2 regions of the Marinobacter qingdaonensis genome follow, and region 2 is predicted to be linked to the other one. Evidence: predicted binding sites of a transcription regulator. Region 2 holds the regulator's gene; the other holds the start of a gene.

Region 1 (11,116 bases), 790 kb from region 2:
CGGTGGTCGCGATCAGCTTGAATCCGGCCTCGACCAGATCGCGGGCGACCTTGGCCGCACCCGGCTTGTCCACGTCCCGCACCGACATGAAGGCGGTGCCCTTCACCGGCAGCCGCTCACCGACCGCCAGCGCAGCCTTGGCGAAGGCTTCGTCAAAGCTGTCACCCAGGCCCATGACCTCACCGGTCGACTTCATCTCCGGCCCAAGGATCGGATCCACGGCCGGGAACTTGTTGAACGGGAACACCGACTCTTTGACCGCGTAGTAGGACGGCACGATCTCCTGGGTGAAGCCCTGCTCGGCCAGGGACACACCGGCCATGACCCGGGCCGCGACCTTGGCCAGGGACACGCCAATGGCCTTGGACACAAACGGCACGGTCCGGGACGCCCGCGGGTTGACCTCGATCACGTAGATCTCGCCATCCTGCCAGGCCAGCTGCACGTTCATCAGCCCGATGACGTCCAGCTCGATCGCCATTTTCTTCACGGCCTCGCGCATCTCGTCCTGCACCTGCTGGGACAGGGTGTACGGCGGCAGGGAGCAGGCGGAGTCACCGGAGTGCACGCCGGCCTGTTCGATGTGCTGCATGATGCCACCGATGACCACGTCCTTGCCGTCGCTGATGGCGTCGATGTCGACCTCAATGGCGGCATTCAGGAAGTGGTCCAGCAGCACCGGGCTGTCGTTGGACACCAGCACCGCGTTGCGCATGTAGCGCACCAGCTCTTCCTCGTCGTAGACGATCTCCATGGCGCGACCACCCAGAACGTAGGACGGGCGCACCACCAGCGGGTAGCCGATTTCCCGGGCCGCCAGAATGCCTTCCTCGTGGCTGCGCACGGTGGCGTTGTCCGGCTGCTTCAGGCCCAGGCGGGTAATCATCTGCTGGAACCGCTCCCGGTCCTCGGCGCGGTCGATGGCGTCCGGGCTGGTGCCGATGATCGGCACGCCGGCCGCTTCCAGGCCACGGGCCAGTTTCAGCGGGGTCTGGCCGCCGTACTGCACGATCACGCCCTTGGGCTTCTCGACGTGGATGATCTCCAGCACGTCTTCCAGGGTGATCGGTTCAAAGTACAACCGGTCGGAGGTGTCGTAGTCGGTGGACACGGTCTCCGGGTTGCAGTTGATCATAATGGTTTCGTAGCCGTCCTCACGCATGGCCAGGGCCGCGTGGACACAGCAGTAGTCGAACTCGATGCCCTGGCCGATGCGGTTCGGGCCACCACCGATGACCACGATCTTGTCCCGGTCGCTGGCGTCCGACTCGCACTCTTCCTCATAGGTGGAGTACATGTAGGCGGTGTCGGAGGCAAATTCGGCGGCGCAGGTGTCCACCCGCTTGTACACCGGACGGATGTCCAGGTCGTGGCGCAGCTTGCGCAGGCTGACTTCGGAAATGCCCAGCAGCTTGGCCAGACGGGCATCGGAGAAGCCCTTGCGCTTGAGCCGGAACAGGGTGGCCTGGTCGATGTCGGCCTTACCGGCGGATTTCAGCGCCTGCTCTTCGCGGACAATGTCCTCGATCTGCACCAGGTACCAGGGGTCGACCTTGGTGTGCTCGAACACGTCCTCGACGCTCATGCCGGCGCGGAAGGCGTCACCGATGTACCAGACGCGCTCGGCGCCGGGCACATTCAGTTCGCGGGTCAGGGTTTCCTGGGAGTTTTCCGAACTCAGGTCGGTGAGCTTTTCGTCAAAGCCTTCGGAACCGACTTCCAGACCCCGCAGGGCCTTCTGCAGGGATTCCTGGAAGGTCCGACCGATGGCCATGACCTCGCCCACGGATTTCATCTGGGTGGTCAGGCGGGCATCGGCCTGGGGGAATTTCTCGAAGGTGAACCGGGGAATCTTGGTGACCACATAGTCGATGCTGGGCTCGAACGAGGCTGGGGTCACGCCGCCGGTGATTTCGTTGCGCAGCTCATCGAGGGTATAGCCCACCGCCAGCTTTGCAGCCACCTTGGCGATCGGGAAACCGGTGGCCTTGGAGGCCAGCGCCGAGGAGCGGGACACCCGCGGATTCATCTCGATGACCACCATGCGGCCGGTGTCCGGGTTGATGCCGAACTGCACGTTGGAGCCGCCGGTCTCGACACCGATCTCACGCAGAACCGCCAGCGAGGCGTTCCGCATGATCTGGTATTCCTTGTCGGTCAGGGTCTGGGCCGGAGCCACGGTGATCGAGTCACCGGTGTGCACGCCCATGGCGTCGAAGTTCTCGATGGCACAGACGATGATGCAGTTGTCGTTCTTGTCGCGAACGACCTCCATCTCATACTCTTTCCAGCCGATCAGGGACTCGTCGATCAGCAGCTCGTTGGTCGGCGACAGGTCCAGGCCGCGCTGGCAGATTTCCTCGAACTCGTCCCGGTTGTAGGCGATGCCGCCACCGGAGCCACCCATGGTGAAGGACGGCCGGATGATGCAGGGGAAACCGATGTCGTCGGCCACTTTCCAGGCTTCGTCCATGGAGTGAGCGATGGTGGCGCGCGGGCACTCCAGGCCAATCTTCTTCATCGCCTTGTCGAACCGGTCCCGGTCTTCGGCCTTGTCGATGGTGTCGGCGTTGGCGCCGATCATCTCAACGCCGTGCTCGGCCAGCACACCGTGCTTTTCCAGGTCCAGGGCGCAGTTCAGCGCGGTCTGGCCACCCATGGTCGGCAGCAGCGCATCCGGCTTTTCCTTTTCGATGATCTTGGCGACGGTCTTCCAGGTGATCGGCTCGATGTAGGTGGCATCGGCCATGACCGGGTCGGTCATGATGGTGGCCGGGTTGGAGTTGACCAGGATGACCCGGTACCCCTCTTCCCGCAGTGCCTTACAGGCCTGGGCTCCGGAGTAGTCGAACTCGCACGCCTGTCCGATGACGATGGGGCCCGCGCCCAGGATCAGAATGCTTTGGATGTCGGTACGTTTTGGCATGTCTTGTAAAACCTGTCAGCAACTATGAAATTCTTGCAGCGCAAAACGCGGCGCGTGTCGGTTCCGGGCGCTGGCCCGGAGGCTCTGCCCTCAGGCAGACCGGGCTTCCATCAGCCGGATGAACTCGTCGAACAGCGGCGCCACGTCGTGGGGGCCGGGACTGGCTTCCGGGTGGCCCTGGAAACTGAACGCCGGCTTGTCGGTGCGACGAATCCCCTGCAAGGTGCCATCGAACAGGGATTTGTGAGTCGCTTTCAGGGTCTCGGGCAGCGAACTCTCGTCCACGGCAAAGCCGTGGTTCTGGCTGGTGATCATCACCGTACCGTCGGCCAGGTTCTGCACCGGGTGGTTGGCACCGTGATGGCCGTGGCCCATTTTCATGGACTTGGCGCCGCTGGCCAGGGCCAGCAACTGGTGGCCCAGGCAAATACCAAATACCGGAATCTCGGTCTCCAACACTTCTTGGATCGCCTTGATGGCGTAGTCACAGGGCTCGGGGTCGCCCGGACCGTTGGACAGGAACACCCCGTCCGGATTCATCGCCAGCACCTCAGAGGCCGGGGTCTGGGCCGGTACCACGGTGATGTCGCAGCCGCGGGCGGCGAGCATGCGCAGGATGTTGAACTTCACGCCGTAATCGTAAGCGACCACTTTGAACCGGGCATCACCGCGCTCGCCGTAACCCGCGTCCAGGGTCCACTCGCTCTGGGTCCAGTTCCAGACCTTCTCGGAGGTCACTTCCTTGGCCAGATCCATGCCTTTCAGGCCCGGGAAGGCCTTGGCCAGCTCCAGCGCACGCTCGGCCGTCGCCTCGGCACCGGCGACGATGGCCCCGTTCTGGGACCCCTTGTCACGCAGGATGCGGGTCAGGCGGCGGGTATCGATGTCGGCGATGCCGACAATGTTGTTGCTGCGCAGGTAGTCGTCCAGCGAGCCCTTGCTGCGCCAGTTGCTGGTGGTCAGCGGCAGGTCGCGAATGATCAGGCCGGCGGCCTGGACGCGGTCGGACTCGACATCTTCCTCGTTCACACCGGTGTTGCCGATGTGCGGATAGGTCAGGGTCACGATCTGGCGGGAATAGGACGGATCAGTCAGGATTTCCTGGTAGCCGGTCATGGCGGTGTTGAACACCACTTCGCCGCTGGTTTCTCCGTCAGCGCCAATGGCAGTGCCGTAGAACAGGCTTCCGTCTGCGAGTGCAAGGATTGCAGGTGTGCTCAAGGCTTGTATCCTCATCGAGTGGCGTATCGGTTCGTCACGAACAGGAACGCAAGCGCAAATTCAGGTCGCAAAAAAGCGAGAGGGAGTCAAAACTCCGTCCCGCTTTTTGTTGCCCGTAAACGCTTTAGGTTTCACGGGCGTTTTTAAAAGCTACGCTTGGTGCAGTTAAACCGCCCTAGTGTAAAAAATATGCGGCTTTCTGTCCATTCAAAATCACGCCCACCGGCCTATTTGAGCGACAGTACGTCCTGCATGTCGTACAGGCCCGCTGGCTTGTCCGCCAGCCACAGCGCCGCCCGCATGGCGCCCTTGGCGAAGGTCATGCGGCTGCTGGCCTTGTGGGTAACCTCAATGCGCTCCCCCTCGGTGGCGAACAGCACGGTGTGATCGCCCACCACGTCACCGGCGCGGATGGTCTCGAAACCGATCTCCTTGCGGGTGCGCTCGCCGGTGAAGCCTTCGCGGCCGTAGACGGCGCATTCCTTCAGGTCCCGACCGAGGGCGTCCGCCACCACCTCACCCATGCGCAGGGCAGTTCCGGACGGCGCGTCCTTCTTGTGGCGGTGGTGGGCCTCAATGATTTCCACGTCGTAGTCGTCGCCGAGGGTCTGGGCGGCGGTACGCAGCAGGTTGAGGACCACGTTCACACCCACGCTCATGTTGGGTGCGAACACCACCGGCGCCGATTCCGCCGCCAGCGCCAGTTGCGCCTTTTCGGCCTCCGACATGCCGGTGGTACCGATCACCAGGCGTTTGCCGTGGGTCTTGCAGAACTCGGCGTTGGCCAGGGTCAGGTCCGGGAAGCTAAAGTCGATGAGCACATCGAAATCGTCCTTGACCTCATCCAGGGCGCCCACCAGCTTGACCCCGGTCTTACCGATACCGGTCAGCTCGCCGGCATCGGCACCGATCAGACTGCTGCCCGGCTCGACCACGGCCGCACCCAGCTCCAGACCCTCGGTGCCGTCAACGGCTTCGATCAACACTTTGCCCATGCGCCCGGCGGCGCCGATGATTGCTACCCTCATGCTCGCACTTCCTTTTATCGGCCGGTCAGAATTTCATTTCGTCGAAGAAGCTTTTCACACCCTCAAACCAGGAGGTTTTCTTCGGTGCGTGCTCGTTGCCGTTGCCGCCGTCCAGGGTCTGCTGGAACTCTTCCAGCAGTTCCTTCTGACGCTTGGTCAGGTTCACCGGCGTCTCCACGATCACCCGGCACAGCAGGTCGCCGGAGGGGCCGCCACGAACCGGGCTGACGCCCTTGTTGCGCAGGCGGAACAGCTTGCCGGTCTGGGTCTCGGCCGGAATCTTCAGCTTGACCCGGCCATCCAGGGTCGGCACTTCCAACTCGCCACCCAGGGCCGCATCCACGATGCTGATCGGCACCTCACAGTATAGGTTACGACCATCCCGGGTGAAGATGGCATGCTCACGCACCGCGATCTGCACGTACAGATCCCCGGGCGGACCACCGTCAATACCCATCTCGCCCTCACCGGACAGGCGGATACGGTCGCCAGTATCGACACCCGGCGGCACCTTGACCGACAGGGTCTTTTCTTCCTGAACCCGGCCCTGACCGTGGCAGGACTTGCACGGATTCTTGATGATCTGACCGGAACCGCGACAGGTCGGACACGCCTGCTGCACGGTGAAGAAGCCCTGCTGCATGCGCACCTGCCCCATACCCTTACAGGTACCGCAGGTTTCCGGGGTGGAGCCTTTTTCGGCCCCACTGCCATCACAGACCTCACACTCCCGGTGACCCGGGATCTTGATCTGGACGGTCTTGCCTTTCACGGCCTCCTCGAGATCCAGCTCAAGGGTGTAGCGCAGATCGGCACCGCGGGTGTTGCGGCCACGACCACCGCCACCAAAGATATCGCCAAACACATCCCCGAAGATGTCGGAGAAGCTGGCACCGCCACCGCCGAAGCCACCGCCGGCCTGGCCATCGACACCGGCGTGACCGAACTGGTCGTAAGCGGCGCGTTTGGAGTCGTCCGCCAGGATCTCGTAGGCTTCGCTGGCCTCCTTGAACTTGTTCTCGGCGTCGGTGTCGTCCGGGTTACGGTCGGGGTGATATTTCATCGCAAGCTTGCGGTAGGCTCGCTTGATGTCTTTCTCGTCCGCATCCCGGGAAACCCCGAGAATTTCGTAATAATCGCGCTTGGCCATGCTTCAAAACCCTGTTTTTAAACGCGGAAAACGCGGGGAGTTCCCCGCGTTTTCCAACTGCCTGATGTACGTCAGATTTACCGCTTGTCGTCGTCTTTGACTTCTTCAAACTCGGCGTCAACGGCGTCGTCAGACTGCTGGCCCTGGGCCTCTTCCTGACCACCGGCCTGCTGCGCCTGCTCGGCCTGATCTGCATACATCTTCTGAGCCAGCTCAGAGGACACTTCGGTCAGCTTCTGGGTCTTGGCTTCGATGTCGTCCTTGTCGGAACCTTCCAGAGCTTCTTCCAGCTCCTTGATGGACGCTTCGATGGACTCTTTCTCGCTGTCGCTGACCTTGTCACCGGCTTCGCTCAGAGTCTTGCGTACCGCGTGCACCATGGCATCGCCCTGATTACGGGCCTGCACCAGCTCCTCGAACTTGCGATCTTCCTCGGCGTTGGCCTCGGCGTCCTGCACCATCTTTTCGATCTCGTCGTCGTTCAGACCGGACGAGGCCTTAATAACGATGGACTGCTCCTTGCCCGTCGCCTTGTCTTTCGCAGACACGTTCAGGATGCCGTTGGCGTCGATGTCGAAGGTGACTTCGATCTGCGGCACGCCACGGGGCGCCGGCGGAATGTCGGCCAGATCGAAACGACCCAGCGACTTGTTCTGGTTCGCCTGCTTGCGCTCACCCTGGACCACGTGAATGGTCACGGCGGTCTGGTTGTCATCCGCGGTGGAGAAGGTCTGCGACTTCTTGGTCGGGATGGTGGTGTTCTTGTCGATCAGCGGGGTCGCCACGCCACCCATGGTTTCGATACCCAGGGTCAGCGGAGTAACGTCCAGCAGCAGAACGTCTTTCACGTCGCCAGACAGCACGGCGGCCTGGATGGCAGCACCCATGGCCACGGCTTCGTCCGGGTTAACGTCCTTGCGGGCCTCTTTGCCGAAGAACTCTTTAACCTTTTCCTGCACCAGCGGCATACGGGTCTGACCACCGACCAGGATAACCTCGTCGATTTCACCGGCCTTCATGCCAGCGTCCTGCAGGGCCACCTTACACGGCTCCAGGCTGCGCTGAACCAGATCTTCCACCAGTGACTCGAGCTTGGCGCGGGTCAGCTTGACGTTCATGTGCTTCGGACCGGACGCGTCTGCGGTGATGTACGGCAGGTTGACGTCGGTCTGCTGGCTGCTGGACAGCTCGATCTTGGCCTTCTCACCAGCTTCCTTCAGACGCTGCATCGCCAGGGAATCACCACGCAGGTCGATGCCGCTGTCTTTCTTGAACTGGTCAGCCAGGTACTCGATGATTTTTAGGTCGAAGTCTTCACCACCCAGGAAGGTGTCACCGTTAGTGGCCAGAACCTCGAACTGGTGCTCACCGTCCACATCGGCAATCTCGATGATGGACAGGTCGAAGGTACCACCACCCAGGTCGTACACGGCTACGGTACGGTCACCGCTCTTCTTGTCCAGACCATAGGCCAGGGCCGCAGCGGTCGGCTCGTTGATGATCCGCTTCACTTCCAGACCGGCGATCTTACCCGCGTCCTTGGTGGCCTGACGCTGGCTGTCGTTGAAGTAGGCCGGAACGGTGATCACCGCCTCGGTTACCTTCTCGCCCAGGTAGTCTTCCGCGGTCTTCTTCATCTTCTTCAGAACTTCCGCGGACACCTGCGGCGGTGCCATCTTCTCGCCTTTTACCTCAACCCAGGCATCGCCATTGTCAGCCTTGGTGATCTTGTACGGCACCATCTTGATGTCTTTCTGGACCACGTCGTCTTCAAAACGACGACCGATCAGACGCTTGATGGCGTACAGGGTGTTGTGCGGGTTGGTGACCGCCTGACGCTTGGCAGACTGGCCTACCAGTGTCTCGCCGTCATCGGTGTAGGCGATGATGGACGGGGTGGTGCGATCACCCTCGGCGTTTTCAATAACCTTGACCTTGTCACCATCCATGATGGCGACACAGGAGTTGGTGGTTCCCAGGTCGATACCGATAATCTTGCTCATTGAGTCACTCCAATGCTTCTGAATACTTTCCCGGGGAATCGCCCCGGCTCTGACCATTTACAGGCTATATTGGCGCGTTAATCGCCTTTTCAAGCCTGCTCATCAATTTTTGGTGCGTCTTCGGCCTTGGCGACCACGACCATGGCCGGACGGACCACACGGCCATTGAGCAGATACCCTTTCTGCACCACCGCGACCACGCTGTTGGGCTCGGCATCCGGCGCCGGCACCATGGACATGGCTTCGTGCTGCTGGGGGTCAAACGGCTCGCCCACCGGGTTCACCTGCTCGACATTGAACTTGCCCAGACTGCTCATAAACAGGTTCAGGGTCATCTCGACGCCTTCACGGATGGAGGCCACCAGTTCACCGGCGTCATCACTGCCCTCGGTGCTCTCCACCGCCTTCTCCAGGCTGTCAGCGACCGGCAGCAGCTCCTTCACGAACTTTTCCAGCGCAAACTTGTGAGCCTTCTCGACATCAATCTCGGACCGGCGACGGACGTTCTGCATTTCCGCCTGCAGCCGCAGCATCTGGTCCTGAGCCTCCTGGACCTTCGCGTTCAGCGCGTCCACTTCAGACTCGCCACCCTCGGCCGCTTCCGCCTCGGCCTGGACCTCTTCGGCCGCGGCTTCGGTTGCTTCGTTCAGCTCGTCTTCTACCTGTTCGGTGCGGTTCTCGTCAGTGCTCATGAGTTCTCCTGCTAGCTATCCGGCGGCCGACAACCAGACGGCCGATTCAACATGGCTTCCGACCGACGCGAGCCGGAAATTTCTAGTTGGGGACGGATATGGGGCCCCGTGTTCAGGTTTCAACCACCCCGCACGGTTTCCCGGAAAAATTCCCGACCCGCCGATTTGCAAACCGAAAAAACCCTGCATATATTCACAGTCACTGTATAACCAAACAGTATTTCGCCCAGCTTACACAGCGGGTTGTTCAGCGCAGCAATTCGAAGGACGCGGAGGTTATCTGCATGCTTACTCAGCTTACGGTTTCCAATTACGCCATCGCCGAACGGGTGGAACTGCAGTTCAACACGGGCATGACGGCACTGACCGGGGAAACCGGCGCCGGCAAGTCCATTGTCCTGGACGCGCTCGGACTGGCCATGGGCGGCCGGGCGGACGCGGGTGCCGTGCGTCACGGCGCCAAGCGCGCCGACATCACCGCCACCTTTGACGTTGCCAAGATCCCGGAAGCCGTGGCGTGGCTGGAGCAGCACGAGCTGGACGACGACAGCGACTGCATCCTGCGCCGGGTCATCAGCAAGGACGGCCGCTCCCGCGCCTACATCAATGGCCAGCCCTGCCCGCTGGCTCACCTGAAGGATCTGGGCGGCCTGCTGATGGACATCCACAGCCAGCACCAGCACCAGTCCCTGCTGCGCAAGGACACCCACCGTAAGCTGTTGGACGAATTCGCCGGGGTAGAAGCCCTGGCGGCCGACACCCATGCCGCGTTCAAGGTCTGGAACCAGACCCGCCAGCGGCTGACCGAGCGCCAGCAGAACGCCGACGAAACTGAGGCCAAGCTGCAGCTGCTGCGCTACCAGGTGGAGGAGCTGGACCGCCTGGCTCTGGACGATGGCGAGCAGGACCAGTTGGAACAGGAACAGGCACAATTGAGCCAGGCCGACGCGGTGCTGCACAGCAGCCACCAGGCAGCCCTGCTGTGCACCGAGGACGAGACCAGCGCCGCGGACCTGGTGCGCCAGGCGCTGCAACAACTGGAGCAGCTGCCGGTTGAGGTGCCCGCCCTGGCCGACACCATCCAGATGCTGAACGAGGCCCAGATCCAGATCGGCGAAGCCGGTGACAACCTGCGCCGGTTCGTGGAGGACTACGAGGCCGATCCGGCCCGCCTGGCCGAGGTGGAGGAGCGCCTGAGCAGCATTTACCAGATGGCCCGCAAGCACCGGATTACCCCGGAGGAATTGCCGGAACTGCACCAGAACCTGAGCGCGGAACTGGCGGAACTGAACGGCGGCGCCGGCAGCCTGGAGCAACTGGAAGTGGAACTGCAGGAGCAGCGTGCGGCCTTTGACGCACTGGCCGGGCAGTTGACCGAAGCCCGCGAGCAGGCGGCGGTGGACCTGGATCAGCGCGTGGCCGAGGAACTGGCGCAGCTGAGCATGCCGACGGTGCAGTTCGTTACCCGGCTCAGCCGCAACGCCAACGACGAGCCGGCCCCGCACGGCCAGCAGGACATAGAATTTCTGGTCAGCGCCAACCCGGGCCAGCCGGCCCGACCACTGGCCAAGGTGGCCTCCGGCGGCGAACTGTCGCGGATCAGCCTGGCGATTCAGGTGGTGGTGGCCCAGACCTCAACCACCCCGACCCTGGTGTTCGACGAAGTGGATGTGGGCATTGGCGGCGGCACCGCCGAGGTGGTCGGACGCCTGCTGCGCACCCTGGGCAGCAATGGCCAGGTGCTGTGCGTCACGCACCTGCCGCAGGTGGCCGCGCAGTGCCATCAGCATCTGTTTGTGAGCAAATTTACCGAAAGGGACGCCACCTTCTCGAAAATCGAGACCCTGGACGACAACGGCAGAATCAGTGAAGTGGCAAGAATGTTGGGCGGCGTGGACATGACCGAGCACACGATTGCCCATGCCCGGGAGATGTTTTCCAAGGGGCAGGCGACCCATCACTGATCTGGCGACGAACCACTACCCCTCTCGATCCTGAGAGCTGTTGGGGCGGGTTAATCACCCGCCCCTTTTTTCTTTTTAGGACTTGATGGGTTTCACGTAGAGGATCAGGCTGTGGTCGACGATCTCGTAACC
Region 2 (11,116 bases):
CGGCAACGCCATCAATGACCCGCTCGATCCGCTGGCGACCGGCGCCGGCATTGGTGTGCGCTGGATCAGCCCGGTCGGGCCACTGCGCCTGGACGTCGCCAAGGGGTTGGACCCGGAATTCGGCGGCGGCTGGCGTGTACATTTTTCCATGGGACCTGAGCTGTGACCGATCACCAACCCTCGCAAGAGACACCCGAAGCGCCCGAGTCCGGCCGTCGCTCCCTGTGGTTCTGGGTACTCGTCGGCCTTGGGGTGCTGGTGTTGCTGCCAGTGCTGCTACTGGTGCTGATCCTGCTGGCCCTGAAATCCGAGACCGGTACCGCCTGGGTCATCGACCAGGTCCCGGGCCTGCAGGTCACCGACGGTCGAGGCTCCTTGCTGGATCAATGGCGGGCGGCCGATCTGGTCTGGCAGGGCTATGGTGCGGATGTCCGGGTGCAGGCCCCGGTGATCGCCTGGTCTCCATCCTGCCTGTTCAGCAAACAGGTGTGCCTGGATACCCTGAAAGCCGACACCATCGACGTGTCCGTGGAGCCATCGGCCGACCCGGGCGCGTCCGAAACTCCCTTGGCGCTGCCCGATGTGGACATCCCGATGGGCCTGCGCATCGGTGAGGTGGATCTGGGCCAGTTCACCTTCAACCAGAACCGCATCTGGGACCGTCTGGAATTGTCGGCCGGTGGCTCGGGCGCGGAGTGGCGGATCGATCGGGCCCAGTACCGGTTGGACGACTATGTCCTGGGCCTGTCCGGGCGGATTGAGACCCGCCGGGACTGGCCACTGGCGCTGGAGCTGACCGCGAGCCTGCCGCCACCCGCCGGTGACCGCTGGTCGCTGAATCTCGATCTGTCTGGCAGTGTCCGGGATCTGCGCCTGAGCGGGCGCAGTCAGGGCTACCTCGAGGCCCGACTGCAGGGGCAGGTGTCGCCCCTGGACGAGCGCCTGCCGGCGCGTTTGCGGGTCGACTCCAAAGAATTTCTCGCGCTGGCGGACTTGCCCGCCACCCTGACCCTCCAAGACTGGTTCCTGGAAGCCAGGGGCAGTCTGGCGCAGGGCTTCCGCACCCGAGCGCGGGCGACTCTGCCGGGCACCGAAGGTGCTATCAACCTGTCCCTCGACGGCAACGTGGGCACCGAGGCGGCCCGGGATCTGGAGCTACAGCTGCGCACCCAGAACGGGGATAAGCAGGGCCAGTTGCGGGTGACCGGCGCCGTCCGCTGGCTGGATGGCCTGCAAGCCAACGCCGATCTGCAACTCGACCGCTTTCCCTGGTATTCCTTGCTGCCGGACCTGGAGCCACCGCCGGTGCGCCTGAACCGGCTGGACGGCTCGGTCACCTGGGATGACGGCCAGTATCACGCCAAGCTCAAGGCCGACGTGGAAGGGCCCCAGGGCCAGGCGTCACTGTCATCAACCGTGGATGGCGATCTCACCGAGACCCGGTTGTCCGACCTGATGGTGACCACCGGCGCCGGCGCCCTGTCTGGTGACGGTAAGGTCAACTTCGCGGGCCCGCTGACCTGGCAGGCGGCGTTGCGCCTGGAGGATTTCAATCCCGGTTATTGGGTACCCGCACTGGAAGCCAGTCTCAGCGGGGATATCTCGACCGAGGGCCAGTTGCGGGAAGGCCGCCACCCTGCGGTCAAGGCCCAGTGGCAGTTGGCGGGTCAATGGCAGCAGCAGCCCGCCGAGGCCAGTGGCGCCCTGGACTCGTCGAGCGGTAGTTGGCAGTTGTCCGATCTGGCCGTCTCGGTGGGGGATAATCGCATCGAGGGTTCTGGAGCCTGGGGCGAGGAACTGGCCGGCAAGCTCCGGCTGGACCTGCCGGCACCGGAGCAACTGCTGGCCGGATTGGCCGGTCAGGTTCAAGCCGAGGTATCGGTGGCCGGCACCCTGGATAATCCCACCGGTGACCTGAGCCTGCGGGCCCGGGATCTGGCCTGGCAGGATACCCTGGAACTGGGGGGGCTGGAGCTCGACGCGGCGCTGAAGCCGGGCTGGCGATTGTCGAGCCGCATCGACGCCTCCGCCATCGAGTCGGCGGGCCAGCAACTGGAGTCCCTGAGGCTCACCGGCTCCGGAACCCGGGAGCAGCACCGTGTCGAAATCCTGGCGGAGCACGCCGAGGCCGCCATGGCCCTGGTCTTTGCCGGCGGCTTCCAGGGTGCCGCCTGGGACGCTTGGCAGGGCGCACTGGCCCAAGGCCGGATTGAGGTGCCGCAGCAGAATCAGCGCTGGGATCTGCAGGCGCCCGCGTCGCTGGCCTATCAGCACGGCCCGGGCAAACTCACCTTCGGCGCCCATTGCTGGCAGTGGCAGCAAAGCAGCGTCTGCGCCGACGATCAGGTGCTGCTGCCGACCCCAAGCATCGCCTACCGCATCCGCAACGTGCCGACCTCGGCCCTGGATCCGGTGATGCCGGAACGCCTGCGCTGGCTCGGCAGCCTCAATGGCGACATCGATGTGACCATGGCCGACGGTGGCCCGCGGGGGCAGATCCGGGTCGACGCGGGCAGCGGTCAGTTCGAGGTGCAGGTCGAGGGCGACGAGTGGGAGACGCTGGCCTACGAGCGCTTCACCGTGGCCCTGGGCCTCAAGCCTGAGCAGGCGGATCTGGAGCTGCGGCTGGCTGGCCCCAGCCTTGGTGAACTGGCGGTCGACGTCGGCGTGGATCCGAGATCGTCCGAGCGCCGGATTCAGGGTCAGTTCAGCCTGGAACGGCTCGACATTGCCCTGGCCGGGATCTTTGCCGGCCTGGACGAGGTCGCCGGCCAGATCCAGGGGCGCGGTACCCTGTCCGGTCCGCTGTTGAAACCGGCGGTGGAGGGCGAGCTGTCGCTCACCGGCGGCCGCATCGTGGATCCACGCCTGCCCATCCCCGTGGAGGAAGTGGTCGCGACCCTGACGCTGAACGGCTATGCCGCCGACCTCAGCGGGCGGATCCAGAGCAGCGAGCGCGGCCAGACCCGCCTGGACGGCCGCGTGAGCTGGGAGGGCGCGCCGGAGGGCGAGATTGCGATCAAGGGCGAACGCGTGCCCTTCAGTCTGGAGCCATACGCCCAGCTGGAGTTGGCGCCGGACCTGGTCGTCGCCTTTGGTCAGGGCGATCTGAAGGTTACCGGCCAGTTGGCGGTGCCGCGCGGCAGCATCGAGATCAAGGGGCTGCCGCCCCAGGCCATTTCCGTGACTGAGGACGAGGTCATCGTGGGGGTGGAGCCGGAACAGCCGGTCATCCGCAGCATCAATATGGACGTCACGGTGGTGGTCGGTGAGGACGAGGTGAGTTTCGTCGCCTTCGGCGTGACCGGAAACCTCGAGGGCACCCTGCGCATTGGCAACGATATGGACACCCGCGGCACCCTGCAGCTGGTCGATGGCCAGTACGAGAAATTTGGTCAGGAACTGGAGCTGCGAACCGCCCGTATCCTGTTCGTCGGTAATCTGACCCAGCCCTATCTGGATATCGAGGCCATTCGCCGGGTGGACACGGTGGTTGCCGGTATCCGATTGAGCGGGCCGGTACAGGCGCCGGAGACCGAAATTTTCTCCAGCCCCGACATGCCCCAGACCGATGCGCTGTCGTACCTGGTGCTCGGTCGACCGCCGCAAAGCCAGGGCGATCAGGGCCAGATGAGTGGGGCGGCCATATCCCTCGGCCTGACCCAGGCCAACAAGGTGACCGGCAAACTGGGCGAGGAGATCGGCATCCAGCAGTTGATGCTGGAAACCGAAGGCAGCGGCGAGCAGACCTCGGTGGTCGCCAGCGGCTATCTGACCGATGAGCTGAGCGTGCGCTACGGGGTGGGGGTGTTCGAGCCTATCACGACGGTGGCGTTGCGCTACGACCTGACCCGCAACATCTACGTCGAGGCGGCCAGTGGCCTGGCCGCCTCGCTGGACATCTTCTACACCCGGGACTTCTAGGGTCAGTCCAGCTCGAAGGTGGCGTTGACGGTGGCGTGTACTTCCCGGACACCGACGCTGGAAACGGTGTCGGACCGGCCCTTGGCCTCTGCCATCATGACCGGCACGGGCCGAAAGCCGCCGTTGACGTTGATCGAGACCACATCGCCACAGGAGGACTGCAATTCCCGGGCAACAAACTCACAGCGGGCGCGCGCGTCGGCAATGGCCTTGGCCAGCGCCTGCTGCTCCAGTCCCGCCTCGTCTGAGTGGAAGAATTGGCCCGCGCCCAGGTGGTAGTTCATGCCGATCGTCTGCGCCTGCTCCAGCAAGGGGTTGAGCAGGGACAGATCACTGATTTCAAAACTGACCGTCTGTGATGCCACCGCCCGCTGGCGTGGCTCCTCGCCCCGTTCACTGCCCGGCAGGGTACGGGAGTAAAGGTTGACCATGGCGTCGGTGTAATCCTGCAACTGGGGCTGGTACTCGGCGATGCCCTCGCGCCACTGGTCCATCATCTCTGCCACCTGTTCGGTGGCCCGCTGGGGCAGTTCGTGCTCGGCGCTGGCGGTGAACTGCAGGCGCGCGCTGTCCGGCTGGTAGCGCACGCTGCCTTCGCCGCTCAGGGATACTTCGCCGGCGACGGCCAGGGCCGGGCCCAGGGTCATGGCCAGCAGCAGGCCAGACAGTGAAAGCGAACGGTTCATGGCGACTCCTCCTCTGAATGCGAATGGCGATCTGGCTCCGCGGGTTCCGGTTCCAGTCGGCTAAGCTTGAAGTCCAGGGCGGCCTGGACGAACTCCTTGAAGATCCGGCGGTGTCCGCCGTGGTAAAGCAGGTATTCCGGGTGCCATTGCACTCCCATCAACCACTGCTCGTGGGTGTTCTCGATCGCCTGCACGAACAGATCGTTATCCACCGCCACCACCCGCAGGTTATTGCCCAGGCGCTTGATGGCCTGGCTGTGGATGCGGTTGGCGCCAATGACGGCCGATTGCATCAGTCGGCCCAGCCGGCTGGTTTTCACCAGTCGCACCGTCTGCATGGGCAGGAGCAGGGGCCGGTGCCGGGTATTGACCCGAAGCGGGGTCACGTTCTGGCACAGGGAGCCACCGTGGAACACGTTGATGAACTGAGCGCCCCGACAGATGCCGAGCACCGGAATGCCGATGCGCTCGGCCTCCTGCAGGAGCCGGCGATCGGTGGCATCGCGTTTGCGGTCGTAACGGGCCGTCACCTGTGGCTGCTGGTCGTAGCATTCCGGGTGCACATGGGTACCTCCGGACAGCACCAGCCCGTCCAGCAGGGCGACATCGGTGCGGGAACCGGGACGAATGTAGTGGGTGCGGGCGCCGTGCATCCGTAGCCCCAGGCTGATCAGCCGATGGGCGGTGCTGCGACGGGCGGGCCCGCTGATGCCGATGGTTAGTCCGGGCAGCTCGTCGCCGGTTTCCGTTGCCTCAGACATACCCTTTGCTTTGCAGCCAGTCCGTGGTGGTTTCCAGCCAACTGTGGGTGAGGTTGTGCAGGTTCAGCTTGCTCCGTTCCCGGTACAGGCTGCGCAACTCGGCCAGCTGGTCGGCATCGGCCGCAATCCGCTCCAGGATCACCCAGTCGTTCCAGACACTGGCCAGGTCCCAGTCGTCGTTGTCGATGTCGCAGTCGGGCAGCCGGTAGTGCAGGGTCGGCCGGCTCTTGATCCGCGGGTCGTCGACGTGCTCGGCCAGCAGGTCCGCGTCCAGATGGGCGAACAGCGGCAGCAGGTCCAGGGCGCGATTGCGGGTCGGGTTGTACTTCAGGTAATCCCGCATCAACTGGGCCTGGTCCGGAGCGTAGTCGTCGTCCATCAGCAGGTCGACGTACCTGCTGCTCCAGGGTTCGATGTAGGTGGTGAATTTCCGGCTGATGTCGAGCTGGTGCCGGGATTTCAGCCAGTCGTACAGCGCAGCAAACGCCTGGAAATAGCGAACCAGGGTGGCTGGTTCCAGGTCCGGCAATTCCGGGTTCAGCTGCAGGCCGAAGGCGTAGTAGATCGCCTCGCGGCTGCCCAGTGCGCCGGCGTCGCGCAGCTTTTCCATCATCGCCTGGATTCGCGGCACGGCCGAGAAGGGCACCGGCGGACTGACAATTTCCAGAGGAACGATGCGCTCCGCGGCGGCATCAATGACTTCCATGGCCTGTCCACCCAATTCCCGGATCGATTCAGGCAGCCGATCGTCGGTCAGATCCAGATCCTTGATGGGGTCGGAATCCAGCTCGATGGTGAAGTCCCCGAGGTCGGTTGCCAGCCGGGACACGTAACGGGAGGTCAGCTCCGGTTCTGCCTCAAGGAAACGCGCCACCAGTTGCACCAGTTCGTCGTAACCGAGTCCCGATAACTCGATCTCGATGCCAACTCGGCGTTCCTTGCCCTCCGCAGTGTGGAGGTTGTCGGGCATGTTGCACTCGCTGGAATGACTCATAGAACTCCCTAACCGGTCGTTTCAGGTGGAATCACCATATCACAATCCTTGCAGGACATATGGTTACGCCGGTGACACAAAAATCCGGGGGCGAGGGTTTACACTGGATAAAACACTGTATATAGTCAGTTCACTGTATAAAAAAACAGGCCGGAGACTTCGCTTCGTATGCGACGGAGTGGGGCCTACCACGGAACCCAGATGGAGTAGCTCAATGAAGCTGACAGCAAGGCAAGCTCAGGTGCTGGACATCATCCGGCGGTATCTGGACGAAACCGGGTACCCGCCCACCCGCGCGGAGATCGCCGCTGAGCTCGGGTTTCGCTCGGCCAACGCCGCCGAAGAGCACTTGCGGGCCCTGGCGCGCAAGGGTGCCATTGAGATGGTGCCAGGCGCCAGCCGCGGAATCCGGCTGCCGGAAGCGGAAGAGGACCTGGGGCTTCCAGTCATCGGTCAGGTGGCGGCAGGCAGCCCGATCCTCGCCCAGGAACACATTGAGGATCACGTCACCCTGGCGCCTGAGTTCTTCTCGCCGTCCGCCGATTACCTGCTGCGGGTGCGTGGCATGAGTATGAAGGACATCGGCATTCTCGATGGCGATCTGCTGGCGGTGCACCGCACCCAAGATGTTCACAACGGTCAGGTGGTGGTTGCGCGAGTCGGTGAGGAAGAGGTGACGGTCAAGCGCTTCCGCAAGGAAGGCTCCAAGGTTTATCTGATTGCCGAGAACGACGAGTTCGCGCCGATCGAGGTGGATCTGACCGAGCAGCAACTCTTTATTGAAGGATTGGGGGTAGGGGTCATTCGGCGCTCGGATCTTCATTGATCGCGCGGGTGAGTCACGGACAGTCAGGGGGCAGGTGAATCATGGAACAAATGAGCTTCAATCAGAATCTGGCGTACCAGCAGAGTGCTTTGTCGCGGGCGGTGCCGGTGTCGGCCGGTGGTGAACGTCGATCCGTGATTCGTACCCGCCCGAAGCCGGCCCAGCGCGAACCGGCGGTCGCTGGCAACGTTACCGAGATCATTTTGCCGGAAGGGCAGGTGGAGAATTTTCAGTTGCTGCTGCCGATGCTGACCCAGCTCAATCAGGAAAAGCGCTGGCTGGCATGGATTGATCCGCCCCAGGCCCTGGTCAGTAAATGGCAGAAAATGCATGGCATTGTTGCCGGCGAATTGCTGGTGCTGCGTTCGACGCCGGATCACTCCGCCCAGGAGTTGGCCGAGCGCGCCTTGAGTGCCGGCACCTGTCACGCGGTGGTGATGTGGACCCGTAAGCTGGGTCGGCCCGCTTTCGACGCGTTGCAGCGGGCATCAGCGGCGGGCAACAGTCACGGTGTGATTCTGCGCCAGCGCTGAGCTGTTGGGGCGCCGCCGTCTGCCCACCCGGGCGCGGCGCCTTGCATCAGTGCAGGGTGTAGGAGGGGTGAGCGTCGGTCGCCTCGGGTTCCTCGTCTTCCAGTTCAATATCGTGAGCTACGTTACCCACGGCTTCGATACCGGCCGCGATCATCGCCTTGGCGACATTCATGTCGCGGTCTTCCATCATCTCCCGCGCTTCGTCGGAAAAGGAAATCTTCACAAGCGGCGCACTGTCGTCGTCGATGCGGCGCAGCGCGTAATCTCCGTTACTCAGTTGTACGATTTCAAAAAAAGATGGTGACATTCGTTAAACCTTTTCTGTGATTCGACCCGGGCTACCTGCGGCTTGCGCGGTTACCACTCGCTGTGCCGCTCTTCCAGGTCGTCGGCAAATTTCTTCATGGCGTCCAGCGTGGCTCGTAGGCCCGCGCTGGAGCGATCTGGCCCGGCGGCGGCTGACACCGCGATGATGTTGTCGGCGCTGACCGTCTTTTTGGTCGCTGGCGGGCGGCTCTGTACCGCCTCGAGTTGTTCCAGGTGGTTCCACCAGCTGCTGCCTTGCCTGGCCAGCTCCTGCAACAGCCCCAGCTCGCTGGCCTCGGTGCCGACCAGGTCCGCCAGCGCCTCCAGGTTGTCCGGCTCGCCGCTGCGATGCTGGTACAGGCGGGCGACCATCACGAGCAACAGGCGCCGGGCCCGCAGCAACAGCTCGGTGGCCCCCTGCAGTGCCGCCTCCTGCCTCAGGGCGCTGTGGGGGGCGTCAGCGGGCGTGCCAGAGTCGTCCAGCAGCGTCCGGGCCAGGAACAGTTTCTGTGAAACCAGTGAATGCCATTGTGAGGCCATAAGATACCTGTAAACAGCCGGTGGTCCGACCCACCGCAAAGTCAATCCGCCATCCTACCATTTCGACGGCGCAATTTCCTCCCCTCGCTCTGTCACCGTCTGTGTCACAAGAAAATACACATCATCACTTGAAACGGTCGTTTGAATTTGGCAAAAAGGCCGCCGGTTGCGCCAGGGCCAGCCAGACACACTGCATGATATTCGGGAGGAGAAAGGGAATGCGGAACCAGGTTATCGCAGGCGTTGCAGCAATCCTGTTCGGGGCTTCAGGGACGGCCGTATCGAAGGTCTCGCCAAAGCAGGCGGATCGGCTCGATGGGGAATTAACCCCGGTAGGCGCAGAGCGGGCCGGTAATCCGTCCGGTACCATTCCCGACTGGACCGGTGGGCTGAAGACACCACCCGAGGGTTGGCGCAAAGGCCAGGTGGAAATCAATCCCTTCCCGGAGGATGAGCCCCTGTTCGTGATTACCGGGGACAACTACACGCTGTATCGGGATCGGCTGTCTGACGGCCACCTAAGGATGTTGGAGCAGTACGGCGCGGATTTCTTCATGCCGGTGTATCAGACCCGCCGCACCGCGGCCTTCCCGGACCATGTTTACGACAAATCCCGTGACAACGCGGTGCAGTCCGAATTGCTGGATAACGGCAACGGCGTTCGCAACACGATCATGACCAGCCCGTTTCCGATTCCAAAGAACGGTCTGGAAGTCATCTGGAATCACATCCTGCGCTACCGCGGCAACGAGGTGGCGTTCCGCAGTGCCTCCGCCACGCCCCAGACCGATGGCGCCTTCAATCCGGTGGTCAATGACTACGAGTATTTCTTCGCCTACAGCAAGAAGGGGGCGGAACTGGAGGAGATCGACAACAAGATCTTCTACCTGAAAACCGACACCATCGCTCCGTCGTCGCTGGCCGGTACCATCACCCTGGTGCATGAAACCCTGGATCAGATTCGGTCGCCCCGGCTGGCCTGGCGCTACGACGCCGGCTCCCGTCGCCTGCGTCGATCGCCCAATCTGGCCTACGAAACCGATCTGCCGAACTCCTCCTCCCTGCGTTCGGTCGACCAGAAGGACATGTATAACGGCGCGCCCAACCAGTACGATTGGACTCTGAAGGGCAAGCGCGAGCTGTATGTGCCGTACAACGCCTACGCGTTGCACGCTGGCGACGTCACCGCCGACGACGTGATCCGCCCCCGTCACATCAATCAGGCCCTGGCACGCTACGAGCTGCACCGGGTCTGGGTGGTCGAGGCCAAGCGCCGCACGGGCATCGGCCACATCTACGATCGTCGGGTGTTCTACGTTGACGAGGACAGCTGGCAGATCCTGGCGTCCGAGGAGTACGACGAGGATGGCCAGCTTTGGCGGGTGTCCGAAGCCCACAACATCAGCTATTACAGTGTGCCGGTGTTCTGGACTACCATGGAAATGACGTACGATCTCAAGGCCGAACGCTATTATATCGATGGCCTGGATGACGGTTTCCCGGCGTATGATTTCAGCCCGGGGTTCCGTGGGTCCGACTTCACCGCGTCCGCGGCGCGGCGGGCCGCCCGTCGGTAATTGATGGGGCCGGTGGCCACAATTAATCACAGGAATCTGACAGGAGACCGGGCATGGCGGACAACCAGGCGCATCTGACTCACCTGGATCAACTGATGGCCCGCTTCGGGCGCGCACTGGCCGATCAGGACTGGGACGCACTGGCGAGTCGCAATGGCGAGGTCAGGCCGGCGGTCGAGCCGCTGATGCGCGCCATGGAGTCGGGTGAGCTGGACGCGAGCGAGGTGCGGACCCGCCTCGAGGAGCTGCAGCAACTGGTGGATGCGGCCAGTCAGGGCGCCAATCGGGCGCGCCAGGAAGCCCAGTCGGCGCTCAAGGGCGTGAACCAGAATCGTAATGCTGCCAAGGCCTATCAGAACATTTCCTCAAATCGTCCCAAATAGCGTCATAAAATTGACTCGAGCTTCCCGACAGTCTTAAATACCGCTCAAATCCACCGAGAGATTTTTGTGAATGTCCAATAACAATAAGGTGCTGGTGCTGAGTGACGACGAGTCAAGACGCCGGGACATGGTCACGATTCTTGAGTTTATCGGCGAAGAGCAGATCCTCCAGGCAGACGAAGCCGCGGCATTCCTCGCATCCGCGGATGATGGCGCCGCCGCCGAGCTGTCCGTGGCGGTGGTCAATGGCGAGGATGCCGGCGTCACTGACACGGTGGCCAGAATCTGCGCCCTGGCCCAGGGCGTGCCCATCCTGATGGTCGGCGATCCTGACCTGAAAGGCCTGGCCGGCGACGATGCCGCTCGGGTCATCGCCCGCATGGAGTGGCCGCTGAACTACACCAAGTTTGTGGATTCGCTGTATCGGGCGCAGATTTTCCGGGATCAGTTCGGTCGCTCCCAGCAGCGTGGCCAGCAGCGCAGTCTGCAGCTGTTCCGCAGCCTGGTGGGCACGTCCCGCAAGGTGCACCAGGTTCGCCAGCTCATGGAGCAGGTGGCCGACAAGGACGTCAGCGTACTCATTACC

Evidence for each region. The regulator LexA, encoded in region 2, represses DNA repair genes until DNA is damaged. The targets are predictions, from matches to a motif close to CTGTNTNNNNANACAG.
Region 1: the regulator LexA is predicted to act here: its motif matches at 9,223-9,238, upstream of recN (DNA repair protein RecN).

What each region holds. Positions count from the first base shown of each region.
Region 1 covers NZ_JAYDCJ010000003.1:1,245,873-1,256,988, reverse strand. The annotation lists gene carB (carbamoyl-phosphate synthase large subunit) at 1-2,926, opposite strand, end outside; gene carA (glutamine-hydrolyzing carbamoyl-phosphate synthase small subunit) at 3,017-4,147, opposite strand; gene dapB (4-hydroxy-tetrahydrodipicolinate reductase) at 4,375-5,175, opposite strand; gene dnaJ (molecular chaperone DnaJ) at 5,201-6,325, opposite strand; gene dnaK (molecular chaperone DnaK) at 6,403-8,328, opposite strand; gene grpE (nucleotide exchange factor GrpE) at 8,418-9,020, opposite strand; gene recN (DNA repair protein RecN) at 9,305-10,984, shown strand; gene fur (ferric iron uptake transcriptional regulator) at 11,060-11,116, opposite strand, start outside.
Region 2 covers NZ_JAYDCJ010000003.1:2,038,503-2,049,618, forward strand. The annotation lists gene U5822_RS12555 (autotransporter assembly complex protein TamA) at 1-166, shown strand, start outside; gene U5822_RS12560 (translocation/assembly module TamB domain-containing protein) at 163-3,924, shown strand; gene U5822_RS12565 (SIMPL domain-containing protein) at 3,927-4,610, opposite strand; gene U5822_RS12570 (gamma-glutamyl-gamma-aminobutyrate hydrolase family protein) at 4,607-5,371, opposite strand; gene U5822_RS12575 (amidoligase family protein) at 5,364-6,365, opposite strand; gene lexA (transcriptional repressor LexA) at 6,580-7,191, shown strand; gene U5822_RS12585 (cell division inhibitor SulA) at 7,233-7,724, shown strand; gene U5822_RS12590 (hypothetical protein) at 7,771-8,031, opposite strand; gene U5822_RS12595 (DUF6586 family protein) at 8,082-8,570, opposite strand; gene U5822_RS12600 (DUF1329 domain-containing protein) at 8,789-10,147, shown strand; gene fliT (flagellar protein FliT) at 10,201-10,530, shown strand; gene U5822_RS12610 (sigma-54 dependent transcriptional regulator) at 10,601-11,116, shown strand, end outside.